DNA from 3 places in the Mesorhizobium maamorense genome. Region 3 is predicted to be linked to each of the others. Evidence: riboswitches for the same ligand, from Rfam matches in the RefSeq annotation. Region 3 holds a riboswitch; each other region holds the start of a gene.
What was found. Region 3 has a riboswitch for cobalamin ahead of ACIU1A_RS07975 (ABC transporter ATP-binding protein). Riboswitches for the same ligand answer to the same signal wherever they lie in the genome.
Positions count from the first base shown of each region.

Region 1: it holds a riboswitch for cobalamin, as region 3 does, so the genes downstream of both, ACIU1A_RS13745 (CbtB domain-containing protein) here and ACIU1A_RS07975 (ABC transporter ATP-binding protein) in region 3, are expected to answer to the same signal.
Region 2: it holds a riboswitch for cobalamin, as region 3 does, so the genes downstream of both, ACIU1A_RS30060 (aromatic ring-hydroxylating dioxygenase subunit alpha) here and ACIU1A_RS07975 (ABC transporter ATP-binding protein) in region 3, are expected to answer to the same signal.

Region 1 covers NZ_CP173356.1:2,691,287-2,695,858, reverse strand. The annotation lists gene ACIU1A_RS13755 (MFS transporter) at 1-35, shown strand, start outside; gene ACIU1A_RS13750 (aromatic ring-hydroxylating dioxygenase subunit alpha) at 39-1,208, opposite strand; cobalamin riboswitch at 1,342-1,538, shown strand; gene ACIU1A_RS13745 (CbtB domain-containing protein) at 1,574-1,753, shown strand; gene ACIU1A_RS13740 (CbtA family protein) at 1,769-2,566, shown strand; gene cobU (bifunctional adenosylcobinamide kinase/adenosylcobinamide-phosphate guanylyltransferase) at 2,559-3,074, shown strand; gene cobO (cob(I)yrinic acid a,c-diamide adenosyltransferase) at 3,076-3,690, shown strand; gene cbiB (adenosylcobinamide-phosphate synthase CbiB) at 4,019-4,572, opposite strand, start outside.
Region 2 covers NZ_CP173356.1:6,007,996-6,012,567, forward strand. The annotation lists gene ACIU1A_RS30055 (2Fe-2S iron-sulfur cluster-binding protein) at 1-695, opposite strand, end outside; gene ACIU1A_RS30060 (aromatic ring-hydroxylating dioxygenase subunit alpha) at 715-1,962, opposite strand; cobalamin riboswitch at 2,091-2,293, opposite strand; gene ACIU1A_RS30065 (DUF680 domain-containing protein) at 2,748-2,945, shown strand; gene ACIU1A_RS30070 (DUF680 domain-containing protein) at 3,015-3,221, shown strand; gene ACIU1A_RS30075 (DUF680 domain-containing protein) at 3,291-3,497, shown strand; gene ACIU1A_RS30080 (DUF680 domain-containing protein) at 3,569-3,805, shown strand; gene ACIU1A_RS30085 (ABC transporter ATP-binding protein) at 3,893-4,572, opposite strand, start outside.
Region 3 covers NZ_CP173356.1:1,564,704-1,569,275, reverse strand. The annotation lists gene ACIU1A_RS07990 (MarR family winged helix-turn-helix transcriptional regulator) at 1-163, opposite strand, end outside; gene ACIU1A_RS07985 (iron ABC transporter permease) at 292-1,311, opposite strand; gene ACIU1A_RS07980 (ABC transporter substrate-binding protein) at 1,320-2,267, opposite strand; gene ACIU1A_RS07975 (ABC transporter ATP-binding protein) at 2,313-3,101, opposite strand; cobalamin riboswitch at 3,357-3,566, opposite strand; gene ACIU1A_RS07970 (LacI family DNA-binding transcriptional regulator) at 3,629-4,572, opposite strand, start outside.

The DNA of each region.
Region 1 (4,572 bases), 1.1 Mb from region 3:
ATGTCACCTGGCGGTATCTGCCGAAGTCGCTGTGAAGCTTACGGCACAAGCGCAGCATGTCGTTCGCGTACCCAATCGTGGAAGCGGTGGAGGTCGTACTCCTCCGGCATCAGCACGCCGGCCTTATGGCGCATGGAGCGCAGCCCTTTCTGGTTGACCTCGCAGATCGCGGCATCCTCCTCCAGCACCTGGGTGCCGAATCCGACGATGTTGTCGATGTCGGTGGCGGCGAGCGCGTCGGGCGCGAACAGCCATTCGGCGGTCAATTCGGTCTGCTCGGGGCCAAGCGGCACCAGCCGTACGGACCTGACATAGTCGACGTGGCCGACGATGAACATCGAGGGCAGGCTGGTGGCGTAGGTCTGGCCGGCGGCGTGCTCGGCCGGCGTCAGGCCCGAAAAGACCGGCCCATGCGCCTGGCCGTCACGTGACCATGTTTCGGCACCCGCCCGCAGCCCGCCGGAAAATTCCGGCGCGTCATCGTCGGCATGGCGGGTCCATTCGGGGTCGTCATGCCGGCCCATCAGGCCGCGACCATAGATCGGCACCAGCCGCGACAGGTCCTTGTGGACGCCGGGGCAATGCAGGCATTCGTTGAAGTTTTCCCAGAAGATCTTCCAGTTGCAGTTCATCACCTTGCGCAGCACATGGCCCGATACCAGCGATTCCAGCGGCCAGTTGCCGAGATCGCCGGAGGCCGGGTCGAAGGATGAGTGCGCCGAGCCGGCGGCATCTTCCGCGAGATTGACGAAGACGAAGCCGCGCCAGACCGACAGCGCGACGCGATAGAGCGGATGGTCCGCCTTGTCGAAACCTTCGGGCAGCGTTTTCGATGGCACGCGCACGAGATCGCCGCGCAGCGAATAGGACCATGCGTGGTAGGGGCAGGTGATCAGCCGCGCCTTCAGCCGCCCCTCGCGTTCCTGGCAAAGCTGCGAGCCGCGATGCCGGCAGGTGTTGTGGAAGGCGCGCAGTTCGCCGGTGTCGTCGCGCAGCACGACGATCTCCTGGGTGCCGACGCGGAAGGTGCGAAAAGCCAGCGGTTGGGCGAGATCAGCTTCACGGCAGACGAGCAGGCAGTTCCTGTACCAGATGGCGTCAAGGTCGCGCTGGTAGGCCGCCGCATCCCAATAGGCCGACGACGGCAATGTCGGCTCGGCCCGGGTGAGGCCGTTATAGGGGGCGTGCTGGCTCTGGACGGGCTGCATGGCTGGCCTCCTGTGAGATGGCAGCCGACACCCGGCTACGGAAATTGTCAATTGCAGCGGAGCAAGCGGCCGGACGGCGCTAAAGCGCTTGTCGCCGTCGGAATTTGGTTTGCCGGATGCGGCGATTTTCCCTATAGTCACCTTCGTCGTCGGTTCCGATTGGAGCCAAGAGGGAATGCGGTGCGGGCAGATTTGTTGCCCAATGCCGTGGCTGCCCCCGCAACTGTGTGCGGTAGTCCTCTCCATATGCCACTGAAGATTTTCTTCGGGAAGGTGGGGAAGGGCGCTGATCCGCGAGCCAGGAGACCTGCCGGCGACAGGAAACTGACTTCGATGCCCTCGGGTGGAGGGTGAAAGGACAAGACATGAATACCGCTTCCGTCTCCCTCGGCGCCTCCATCTCCTCGCAGTCGCGCCTCCTGCAGCTCGCGCTCGCGGCGCTGCTCGGCGTTTTCGTCGTAGGCTTTGTCGGTTTCTCGCATATCGACGCGGTCCACAATGCCGCGCACGACTATCGCCACTCGATGGCGTTTCCCTGCCACTGATAGGGATTTGACATCATGAACCTGTTTCGCAACGTCGTGTTCATCGCGGCGATCGCAGGGCTCGTGGCCGGTGTCGTTCTCGCCTGCATGCAGGCCTATGCCACCGTGCCGTTGATCCTGAAGGCGGAAGTCTACGAACAGGCCGGCGGCGGCCACCACCACGACCATACCGCACCGGCCCCGACCGACAACAACGCCATGAACTCTGCCGCCCCGGCGGGCAATGCCATGAGCTCCGCCGCGCCGGCAGCCGCTGAAGCTGTTCCGGCTGGAGAGGAAGGCTGGGCGCCGGCCGACGGCTTCGAGCGCTTCGCCTTCAGCGTGCTTGCCAACATCGTCACCGGCATCGGCTTCGCGCTGGTCCTGGTCGCGGTTTCGGAATTCGCCGGCGGCATCGGCAACTGGCGCCAGGGCGTGTTCTGGGGACTGGCCGGCTTTGCCGTGTTCACGCTGGCGCCGGGCCTCGGCCTGCCGCCGGAACTGCCGGCCATGCCTGCCGCCGAGCTTCTGCCACGCCAGATCTGGTGGACGGCGACGGTGGCGGCGACGGCGATCGGCCTTGCCCTGATCGCCTTCCGCAAATCACTGCCGCTGGCGATTCTGGGCGTGGTGTTGATCGTCGCGCCGCATATTGTCGGCGCGCCGCAGCCGGACAGTTTCGAGACGCCGATTCCGGAAGGCCTGCATCATCAGTTCGTGGTGGCGGTGACCGTAACCAACCTGGTGTTCTGGCTCGTGCTCGGCGCTGCCGCCGGCGTGGTGCGTGGACGCTTCACCGGCAGCGCGACGAGCCTGCGCGACAGCTTTGCCTGATCGCGGAAGACTGACCTTCATCATCGGCGGTGCGCGCTCCGGCAAGAGCGCGCACGCCGAAACGCTGATGACGGCCTTGCCTTCGCCATGGACCTACATCGCCACGGCGCAAGCCTATGACGACGAGATGCAGCAGCGCATCGCGTTGCACCGGTCGCGGCGCGGCGAGGGCTGGACGACCATCGATGCACCGCTTGGCCTTGTCGGTGCACTCGAGGCCCTACCGGAGGACCAGCCGGTCCTTGTCGACTGCCTGACGCTCTGGCTGACCAATCACATGCTGGCCGATCATGATGTAGAGGCCGAATGTCGGCGGCTGGCTGACATGCTGTCGCGGCCGCGCGGACCCTGGTTCGTGGTATCCAACGAGGTCGGGCAAGGCATCGTGCCCGACAATGCGCTGGGGCGCCGGTTCCGCGACGCCGCCGGCCGGCTCAACCAGCAGGTCGCGGCGATTGCCGAGACCGTGCTTTTGATGGTGGCGGGGCTGCCGCTCAAGGTGAAGTGACATGACCGACATCGACGAAAAGGACGAAGAGCGCCACCGCGCCAAGATGGCCAAGCGCAAGGCGGTCCAAGACGCCGAGGTGGCGAGCAAGACGGTCGAAAAGGGGCTGCTGATCGTCAACACCGGCCCGGGCAAAGGCAAGACCACGGCTGCCTTTGGCCTGGCGCTGCGGATGCTCGGCTACGGCAAGCGCGTCGGCGTCGTCCAGTTCATCAAGGGCAAATGGCATACGGGTGAGAAGGAGGCCTTCGCCGCCTTCGGCGACCGCGTCGTCTGGCACGCGATGGGCGAGGGGTTCACCTGGGAGACGCAGGATCTGAAGCGCGACATCGCGGCGGCCGAGGCCGCCTGGGCCAAGGCGCTGGAGCTGATGGCCGATCCGTCGATCAGTCTCGTCGTGCTCGACGAGCTCAACATCGCGCTGCGCTACGAGTATCTCGATCTGGACAAGGTGATTGCCGCGCTGAAAGCGCGCCGCGAGGGCCTGCATGTCGTCGTCACCGGTCGCAACGCCAAGCCGGCGCTGGTCGAGGCGGCCGATCTGGTGACCGAGATGGGGCTGACCAAGCACCACTTCGCGGCGGGCGTGAAGGCGCAACAAGGGATCGAGTTTTGAGAGCTTTTGTCCCCTTTTGTGGATGAGCATTCAAGTCTGGTCGCCAAACGCTCCCAGCGGGGCTCACTTCCTTTCCCTCCGGAGGGGGAAAGGTGGCGCTGCGAAGCAGCGACGGATTGGGGGAAGGCGGTGATCGAACGCGCGGTCCGCAGACAGGCAGGCGCAACCCGGCGGGTGCGAGAAACGCGACTGCCGAGCTCGTCGACCCCCACTCCGTCTCGGCTTCGCCGAGCCACCTCTCCCCGATCGACGGGGAGAGGAAAGGCGCGAACCTGTTGCAGCCCGGCTCCCTTCCTCCCCTTCGGGAGAGAACTCACGGGGGGTGAGATCATGCCAGAATGACGATCGCCGAAACCACGCCGAACAGCGCGATCAACAGGCAGTCGGCGACGCGGTAGAGTTTCAGCGCCCGCCTTATGTCGATGCTGTCGGCTTCGCGCCGGCCGCCTTCGCCCATGAACGCGTCGTCGACCGTTACGCCGCCATAGCTGCGCGGCCCGGCGAGCGCCAGGCCAAGTGCGCCGGCCATCGCCGCCTCCGGCCAGCCGGCATTGGGCGAGCGGTGCTTTTTCGCGTCGCGCCGCACCGCCTGCCATGCGGCTTTCGCGTCGGCGCCTTTCACCAGGAAAGCCGCCAACGTGATGAGCAACGCCGTCAGCCTCGACGCCGGCAGGTTGATCCAATCGTCGAAGCGTGCGGCTGCCCTGCCGAACGCTTCGTGGCGCGGCGTGCGATGGCCGATCATCGAATCGGCGGTGTTGGCGGCCTTGTAGGCGGCGCCGCCGGCGAGGCCGCCGACGCCCGTCCAGAAGGCGGGGGCAACGATGCCGTCGGAAAAATTCTCGGCCAGGCTCTCGATCGCCGCGCGGCAGACGCCGGCCC
Region 2 (4,572 bases), 2.2 Mb from region 3:
ATGAAGGGATCGGGGCCGCAGCAGAAGATTTCGCGCTCTCGGAAATCGGGCGCCAAAAGCGGCAGCCGGATGGCGTCGATGCGGCCCATATGGCCGAACCAGCCCTCCCGGCTCGACCGCTCCTCGATCATGAAGCCGAGCGACAGGCCGGGCATGCGGCTGCCGAGCAATTCCAGCTCCTTGCGGAAGATGATCTCTTCGGGCCGGCGCGCGCAGTTGACGAAGCCGACATCGGTCCATGGCGCGCAGTCGTTCAGCCAGCGCAGCATCGACATCATCGGCGTCACGCCGGAGCCGGCCGAGATGAACAGATATTTGGCTGCCGGGTGGCTGTGCAGCGAAAAGTCTCCGGCCGGCCCATACGCCTTGACGTGCGAACCAGGCCTCAAATGGTCGAACATCCAGCGCGTGCCGGTGCTGCCGGCCTGCGCCTTCACCGTCACCGCGATCGAGAACGGCCGCGAGGGCGAAGACGACAGCGTGTAGGTGCGCATCAGGGGCCCATCCGCTGTCGGCAGTTCCAGCGTCACGAACTGGCCCGGCTTGTAGCGGAACCAGGTCTGGTTATCGGAGCGGAAGGTGAAGGTCTTTACATCAGGCGCCTCATCGCTCACGCCGATCACTTCCAGCACCTGGAGCCTGTCGTTCCAGGGCGCCATCTGATCGAGATGGCGGTAGAGGCCGAGATCCGTCATCGCATTCATCCCTCACCTCTCAAGCAACGCTGCGCAGGGCCGGCCGGCCGTCTTCGGCGAGGCGCGGACCGATGAAACGCGCGTACCAGTCGACGAACTGGATGACGCCGCCTTCGTGCAGTTCGGAATAGGGGCCGGGTTCATAGGCCGGCGACAGGATGCCGAAGGCGTTTTCCTCGACGATGCGACGATCCTGGCCGTTGGTCTCGGTCCAGACATGGGTGAGTTCGGCAAGGTCGTAGTCGACGCCCTCGACCGCGTCCTTGTGAACCAGCCATTTGGTCGTCACCGCGGTCTCGGTGGCGCTGATCGGCAGCACGCGGAACGTGACGGCGTGGTCGCCAAGGATGTGGTTCCAGGTCGTCGGATAGTGATAGAGCAGCAAGGAGCCGATGCGGTCGGTGGCAACGCCGTCGGACAAGTTCTTCTTGACCGCGCGTTTTCCCGTCATCGTATAACTGACGGCATCGCGCAGCAGCGGCGCGCGGGTGGCACGGTACTGTCCGGCCGGGTCGATGCGGAACCTGCTCGGCAGGCCGGCCGCCTCGCACTTGGCCCAGTGCGCCAGCATCTCCGGGTCGCTGTCGGCGTCTTGCACGCCAGTCACGGTCGGCGCCTCCGGGAAGGTCTTGCAGAGCTCCGGATGGTTGCCGGCGCAATGATAGCATTCGCGGTTGTTTTCCCAGACCAGCTTCCAATTGCCCTTCTCGACGATGGTGCTCTCGAAGGCGACCTTTGCTTCGCGCAGCCGATGCGGCAGCAAATAGGGTTCGATCATCGTCCGCATCGGCGCGAAATCCGCCGGCTCGTCGGCGAGGCAAATGAAGATGTAGCCGCCGACGCTTTCGCAGGCGACCGGCTTCAGGCCGAACTGGCTCTTGTCGAAACCCTCGGCCATCTGCCTGGCGAACAGCAGCCTGCCGTCCAGTTCATAGGTCCACTGATGGTAGGGGCAGACGAGCTTCGCCGCCGTGCCCTTGTCTGTGTTGCAGACGCGGCTGCCGCGATGGCGGCAAGAATTGTGGAAGGCGTTGATGTTGCCCTTCTGGTCACGCACCAGCACCACAGGATAGTCGCCGATCTGCACGGTGATGAAGCTGCCGGGCCGGGGCAGTTCGCAATCATGGCCGATGAACAGCCAGTCGCGGTACCAGATCAGCTCCATGTCGAGCTTGAAGTAGTCGGGATCGGTATAGAAGGGCTGCTCGAGCGAGAAGCCGTCCCTGCGGCCTTGCAGCCGTTTCAGCATGTCGTTGCGCGCATCCATGTCCTGTCCTCGCATTGAAGTCCTGTCCTCGCATCGAAGGACTGAACGGAGGGGAGAGAGGAAGGATCAAGCCGCGCCGGCTTGCGCCGGACATGCACCATCCGCCTCTTGACCGCCCGCCGCGATCAGTCGAGTCCAACATCTCGGGCTGGTTTCCGGGCTCTGGAGCTGTCCTTGCGGACTGTCGCGACACCTTCCCAGGCCTTTGCCCAGTGGTCTCCCGTTGCGACCTGAACTCCACCACCGTTGCGGGGGCAGCGCCGGATTCTGACCGGCTTCCCAATTCTCCGCCTCGTCGTCACGCGGCGGCACCTGAGATGGCAGGATCTAACCATGATCGCCGGCTTGTCGTCGGCATGAAAACGACATCGCATCCATGCCGCGCGACACGCATTGGAAACAATGCGGCCGCCGTTGCAGGGGCAGAAAGCCTCAGGTCGCCGCCTCGGATTCCGTCTCGTGGCGGAGGTGACTATTAGCGTCCCCTAAAATCGAACCGAACGGTTCGTTTCTGTTGACGATGCGTGCAGGACGGTGTGAACACTGGGCCTTCGACACAGTTGGTGATCGCGCGACGTGTTTGCATAACCATCTGATACTAAACAGAAAAAAACGAATGTTGAAGGCTCTGGCACAATTTCAAGTGGTGGAAACTTGGTCCACACGGAAAAACTTCGTGATTGGAAATGGCGGTATGGCCTTCCCACATCGGGGCTGTCCGAACGACGCGATTTCCTCCCAAGACACGCCGCTAGACGGACGGAAAAATACTGGAGTATCAAAAAATGAAAAAGATCATTCTCACTGCCGCCGCCCTTCTGGCTGTTTCCGGCAGCGCCTTCGCTAGTAGCGACCATTATGGTTCGAATGCCCCTGCGGCCACCGCCGTCGACAGCTCGTACACCGCTTCGACCAAGAAGTCGGAACCGGCTGCCCAGACGCCTGTCCAGGGTGCCGATCGCAACCTCTTCGGCAACAACTAACAGCCGCTCTCCAGTTGACGGCGGGCCTTCCGCCGTCCTGGCGAAATTTGAGAATTCAGGAGACTTGAAATGAAGAAGATCGTTCTTGCTGCCGCCGCCGTCCTGGCCGTGTCGGGCAGCGCTTTCGCCGGCAGCGACAACTATGGCTCCAATGGCGCCAACCAACCTGCTGTCACCTCGGTCGACAACGCGCACACGGCTTCGGTCCAGAAGTCGGCGCCGTCTGCCCAAGCGCCTGTTCAGGGTGCCGATCGCAACCTCTTCGGCAACAACTAACAGCCGATCTCCAGTTGACGGCGGGCCTTCCGCCGTCCTGGCGAAATTCGAAAATTCAGGAGACTTGAAATGAAGAAGATCATCCTTGCTGCCGCCGCCGTTCTGGCGGTTTCGGGCAGCGCTTTTGCTGGCAGCGACAACTATGGCTCCAATGGCGCCAACCAGCCCGCGGCCACTTCGACCGACAGCTCATACACCGCTTCGACCAAGACGTCGGCTCCGGCTGCCCAGGCACCTGTTCAGGGTGCCGACCATAACCTCTTCGGCAACAACTAACAGCCGATCCTGCAGCAGATGGCGGGCAAGCCCGCCTCTGCGGTGGAATTTGAGAATTCAGGAGACTTGAAATGAAAAAGATCATCCTTGCTGCCGCCGCCGTCCTGGCCGTTTCGGGCAGCGCTTTCGCCAGCAGCGACAACTATGGCTCCAATGGCGCCAATCAGCCTGCCGTCACCTCGGTCGACAATGCGCACACGGCTTCGATCCGCGACAGCGGCTCGCCCGTCTACAAGCTGCTCAATTCGTCGGGCGATGTACACAAGTCCGCCCCTCAGGGCAGTGACCGGAATCTCTTCGGCCACTAACAGCCGAAGCTGACACCAAACAGGAGTGGCGGGCTTTGCCCGCCGCTCCTGTTTTTGCGTGACCGGCAATTAATTCATGGCCTGCTCTCAGGCCGCTTTCGCTTCCGTCTCGTGCAGCGCGAAGGATCGTCCATCCGCGTCGAAGATATGAAGGTCTCCGGCGTCGGCGCTCAGCCGCAGTGTCGCCCCGCGCTTGACCTCGACATTGCCCGGCAGCTTGGTCACCAGCGGCAGGTCGGCGCGGCCGATGTCGACATAGACGAGTTGCACCTCGCCGAGCTGCTCGACATAATCCACCGTTCCTTCGAACAGATAGTCCGTGCCGCCGGCGATCGTCAGGTCCTCCGGCCGCACGCCGAAGCTCACCGACGCGCCCTTGGCCGAGGCCGGCGTCGCGATCGGCACCGTAGCCTTGCGGCCGCCGACATGACTGATGACGGTCGGATTGCCCGATTTGTCGATGGTCGCCGGCAGGATGTTCATGGCCGGCGAGCCGATGAACTGGGCAACGAACAGATTGCCGGGTTTCTTGTAGAGTTCCATCGGCGTGCCGACCTGCTCGATATGGCCCTCCTTCAGCACCACGATGCGGTCGGCCAGCGTCATCGCCTCGACCTGGTCGTGGGTGACATAGATCATGGTGGTGTTGGGCATCGATTCCTTGAGCTTGGCGATCTCGATGCGGGTGGCGACGCGCAGCGCGGCGTCGAGGTTCGACAGCGGTTCGTCGAACAGGAACACCTTCGGGTTGCGCACGATGGCGCGGC
Region 3 (4,572 bases):
GCCGCGCCTGCGAAACGCCCGCTTCCTTGGCGACGCGAACCATCAGGCGCCATTGCGCCGAGGACAGGCCAAGGCCGCTGGCGCGCGCTTCGAAGCGCTTTCGCATCAGCCGCTGCACGTCGTGGATCAAAAATCCCAATCTGTCTACGCCTTCGGAAACCATGAGTGGCATATATAATAAGCGTGCTTATCATTCAAGTCCGGCATTGTTCCAGAAGCCGGCAAACGTGCATGGCAGCCGTGCAGCACAATCATGGCTGCGTCCGATGATTTCGGCCGCCGCGACACCCATTACAAGCGGTTGCGGATCAGCATGGTGACAACGAAGAAGGCGCCGAGCGAGCTGGTGATGATGCCGATCGGCAGTTCCTGCGGCGGCAGCAATGTGCGCGCCAGAAGGTCGCTTGCCAGCAACAGCACCGCCCCGAACAGCGCGCAACTTACGATCAGGCGCAGATGCAGCGCGCCGGCCAGCGGCCGCGACAGATGCGGGATCATGAGGCCGACGAAGCCGATGACGCCAGCGACCGAAACCAGGATCGCGGTCGAAAAAGCGGCGACCAGAAACGTCGTCCGTCGCATTCGCGCCACCGGCACGCCAAGACTTTCGGCGGCATTTTCGCCGGCCAGGAAAGCGTCCAGCCGGCGATGATTCCACAGCCCGTACGCCGCAATCGTGCCGGCCCCAAGCGCACCCAGCCAGATATTGTCCCACCGCGCAAGGCCGAGCCCGCCCATCGTCCAGAACAGCACCGAATGGGCGGCGCGCTGGTCACCGGCAAAGACCAGGTAATTGGTCAATGCGGTGAACATGAAGGAGACCGCAAGTCCGGCGAGGATCAGCCGTTCGGGGCCTTGTCCCCTCACCCGCGCAACCAGCAAAAGCACAACGCAAGCCGCCAGAATACCGCCGGTGAACGCAGCGATCGGTAGCGTCCAGATCCCGAAACTGTCGCCGAAGACGGTGATGACGGAGACAGCGCCGGCGGCGGCTCCCGACGAGAGGCCGAACAGGAACGGATCGGCAAGATCGTTGCGCGTCACCGTCTGTAACAGCGCGCCGACCACGCCCAGGCCGCCGCCGACACAGATGGCCAGGATTATGCGCGGCAATCTGAGGTCGACGACGATCCTGCCGACCGGGCCGGACACGTCATGCCCCTTCAATCCGATCGCATGGCCAAGTGCTGCAACGACGTCGCCCAACGGAATCATCGTCGAGCCATAGGCGATCGACAGCAGCGCGAACGCGGCGATTGCCAACGCCGCCGCCGTCATGGCCAATAGGAATGCCTTGTGCCGCAAAGTCATGTTCCCGGTTAAAACGCTTCCGGATGCATCGCCCTGGCAATCTTGCCGATCGCGTCGATATTGGCCGGCCCGGGTGTCAGTTCGGCATAGCGAAGCGCCACGAAGCGTTCGTTCCTGACCGCGTCCGTCTCCTTCATTGCCGGATGCGCTTTCAGGAAATCGAGCAGCTTCCGGTAGCCGCCGCCATCCTGATAGTCGAGCAGGATGAGGAATTGCGGATTGCGCGAGGCCACCGTCTCCCAATCCGTGTTGCCCCAGCTGGTGTCCATGTCGGCCATGATGTTGTCGCCGCCGGCCGCGGAAATCATGGCGTTGGGAATGGCGAACTTGCCTGATGTGAACGGCTTGTCCTCGCCGGAATCATAGAGGAACACGCGCGTTCCCCTGCGGGCGCCGACCTTGGCCGTGATTTCGGCGAGCTGCGCCTTCCAGCCGGAGACGAGCTTATCCGCTTCGGCCTCCTTGCCGAAGATCTTGCCCAGCTTCTCGACATCGCCATAGAGCAGGTCCATCGAAGCGGCGGGGCGGTTCTTGTCGAGATGGACGCAGCTTTCCGTCAGCACCAGGGTCTTGATGCCGTGTTGCGCCAGCGTATCGGGCGTCACCTCGCCGCCCGGCTTCATGCCGTAGTACCAACCGGCGAAGAAGAAGTCGGGCTCGACAGCGACCAGGTTTTCCAGCGTCGGATATTTGGGCGCCAGTTCCGGGATCGAGCCTTGCTCGGCCTTGAATTCGGGGCCGACCTTGTACCATCCGGTGATGCCGGTCAGGCCGACGATCGACGGCTGCAGCTTCAGGGCGAAGGCCATCTCGGCCATGTTGAGATCGTGAATGACAGCGCGCTTTGGAGGCGCGTCGAAGGTCAGCGACTTGCCGCAGCTGTCGACCGTCACCGGAAAGGCGAAGGCCGTAGAGGCCAGCAGGGAGAAGGCAAGAGACACGGCAAGGCGTTTCACGGATGTTGCTCCTTGTTGAACGGGATCTGCCGGAAATGGCTTCGATCACGAAGATGGCGCGGCACGGTTCGGAACCTCGAACACCGTCAGCTCGCGGTCCTCCGTCGGGTGGCGCAACCTAAAGACGTCGATACCGAAGATCTCGCGGATCAGCTGCTGGGTGAGTGCTTCCCGTGGCGGCGCCAGCACATGCAACCGGCCATGGCTCATCACCGCGACCCTGGTGACGAAAGGCGTCACCAGTGCCAGATCGTGCAGCACCGCGATCACGGTCATGCCGAGGCCTGCAACCAGTTCGAGCAACTCGCTGCGCGCCCGCGGGTCGAGATGGTTGGTCGGCTCGTCGAGGAACAGGATCTTCGGCTCCTGCGCGATGGCGCGGGCAAGCTGGGCGCGCTGGCGCTCGCCGCCCGACAGCGAGCCGATGGTGCGGCCAAGCAGCGGCAACAGCCCGGTCCGGCGCAGAGCCTCGACGACAATGTCGCGTTCCTCGCTCCTGTGCCTGCGGCCGGTATGCGGAACCCGGCCGAGCTCGACATAGTCGATCACCGCCAGCCGTGGATCCGGTTGATCGGTCTGGCCGACGACGGCGATGTGCAGCGCCCGCTCGGCGGTCGAAATCCTGTCCAGCAAGCGCCCGGTTAGCTTCACTTCGCCCGAACTCGGCCTCAGCATGCCCGATAGCATGCGCAGCAATGTCGTCTTGCCGGCGCCGTTGGGACCGATGATGGCGAGACGGTCGCCCGCCGCCACCGAAAGGCTGACCGGATACACCAGATGCAGGCCATCCGCCGCTGCGGCCAGGTCGCGGGCATCGAGAAGCGGCGCGGTCATGGGCAATTCCTTGCAGGGCCTGCCGGAATACGGGCCAGCGTCTTGCTTGCCAGTCCTGCCGGACGCTGGCCTGAATTCACCTCGGTGGCGATATCGCGGCAAAGCGTGCACACGACGATGCGATGCATGGCAATGCGATGTATGCGATCGATGGAGCCGTCCAACTTCCGTCACTTTCAAAATGGCGACGGAAGGAAGCTGGCTTGAACCGGTCGACAAGACCGAAACCTGCGTCTCCTCCCGGCACACCCCGTCCGGTCAACTCATGCAGATGGCAGGTCTCCTGGCTCGCGGGTCGTTGCGCCATCCTGCCTTCCCAGCCTTGCCGGCCAGTGGCTTCTCGGATTTTGCTCGCCGCTTACAGTTGCGGGGGCAGCCATGGCTTCGACCCGAAAATCGGGCCTCACCATGTTCCCTTTTCACCCCTCGCCTTGCGGCGCGGGGACCATCACGAGTCGCAGCCTAGGATGCAGGCAGCGTCAAGGCAAGGTCGATGCATGTTCTGTTATAACGATACAAACGTGTGGTCAATCACTATCGCGCGCCACCAGTTCCAGCGGCCAGACCTCGCGAATGATCTCTGGCCCTTTCGCGCCGGCGAAAGCCGGGAGCGAGGCGAGCAGGATTTCGCCGAGCCGCCGCCCCATCGGGTCAAGGCTCGGACGAAAGCCGGTCAGCGCCGGCGAGAAATAACGGCAGAGTGGCGTGTCTACGATGACGATCACCGCGACATCCTGCCCGGGTTTGATCCCCATTTCGGCGAGCGCTTTGCAGCCGCCGAGCGCCATCGAGTCGTTGTTGAAGATAATCGCGGTCGGCGGATCCTTCGACCGCATGACTTGCGGTGTCACCGCGTAGCCACCGGCTTCGTTGATAAAACCATCCACAATCAGGCCGGGATCGACTTCGATGCCGTGCCGCCGCAGCGCCTTGCAATAACCCTCCAGAAACAGATAACCGAAATTCAGGTCAAGCGACGGCCGGATGGCGGCGATGCGGCGGTGGCCACGCGCAACCAGCCGGTCGACCGCATCGGCGCCCGCCTTCTCGAAATCCAGATCCAGAGAGGGATAGCTGTCGTCGCCGGACCGGCTTCGGCCGAGCGTCGCGAAGGGAAAGCCGGCCTTGCTCAGATAGTCGATGCGATCGTCCTCGCGCCGCGTCCAGGCCAGTACGACGGCATCGGCACGACGCGTCTCGACGACGCGGCGCAGCCGCTCCTGTTGATAATCCGCCGGCGCGCCCATGACGATGATCAGGTCCAGCCCGCACTCGGCCAATGTCGCTTGCAGTCCGGTGAGGAACGGAATGAAGAACGGCTCGCCATACTGCTGGTCGCCCGGATGCGGCTGCAGCATGAAAGCCACGGCATGGGTGGTGCCGCGGCGTAGGTTCCTGCCCGAGTGGTTCGGTGAATAATTGAGCTTCCGGGCCGCCTCGAGCACGCGCTGGCGTGTCTCGGCGTTCACGT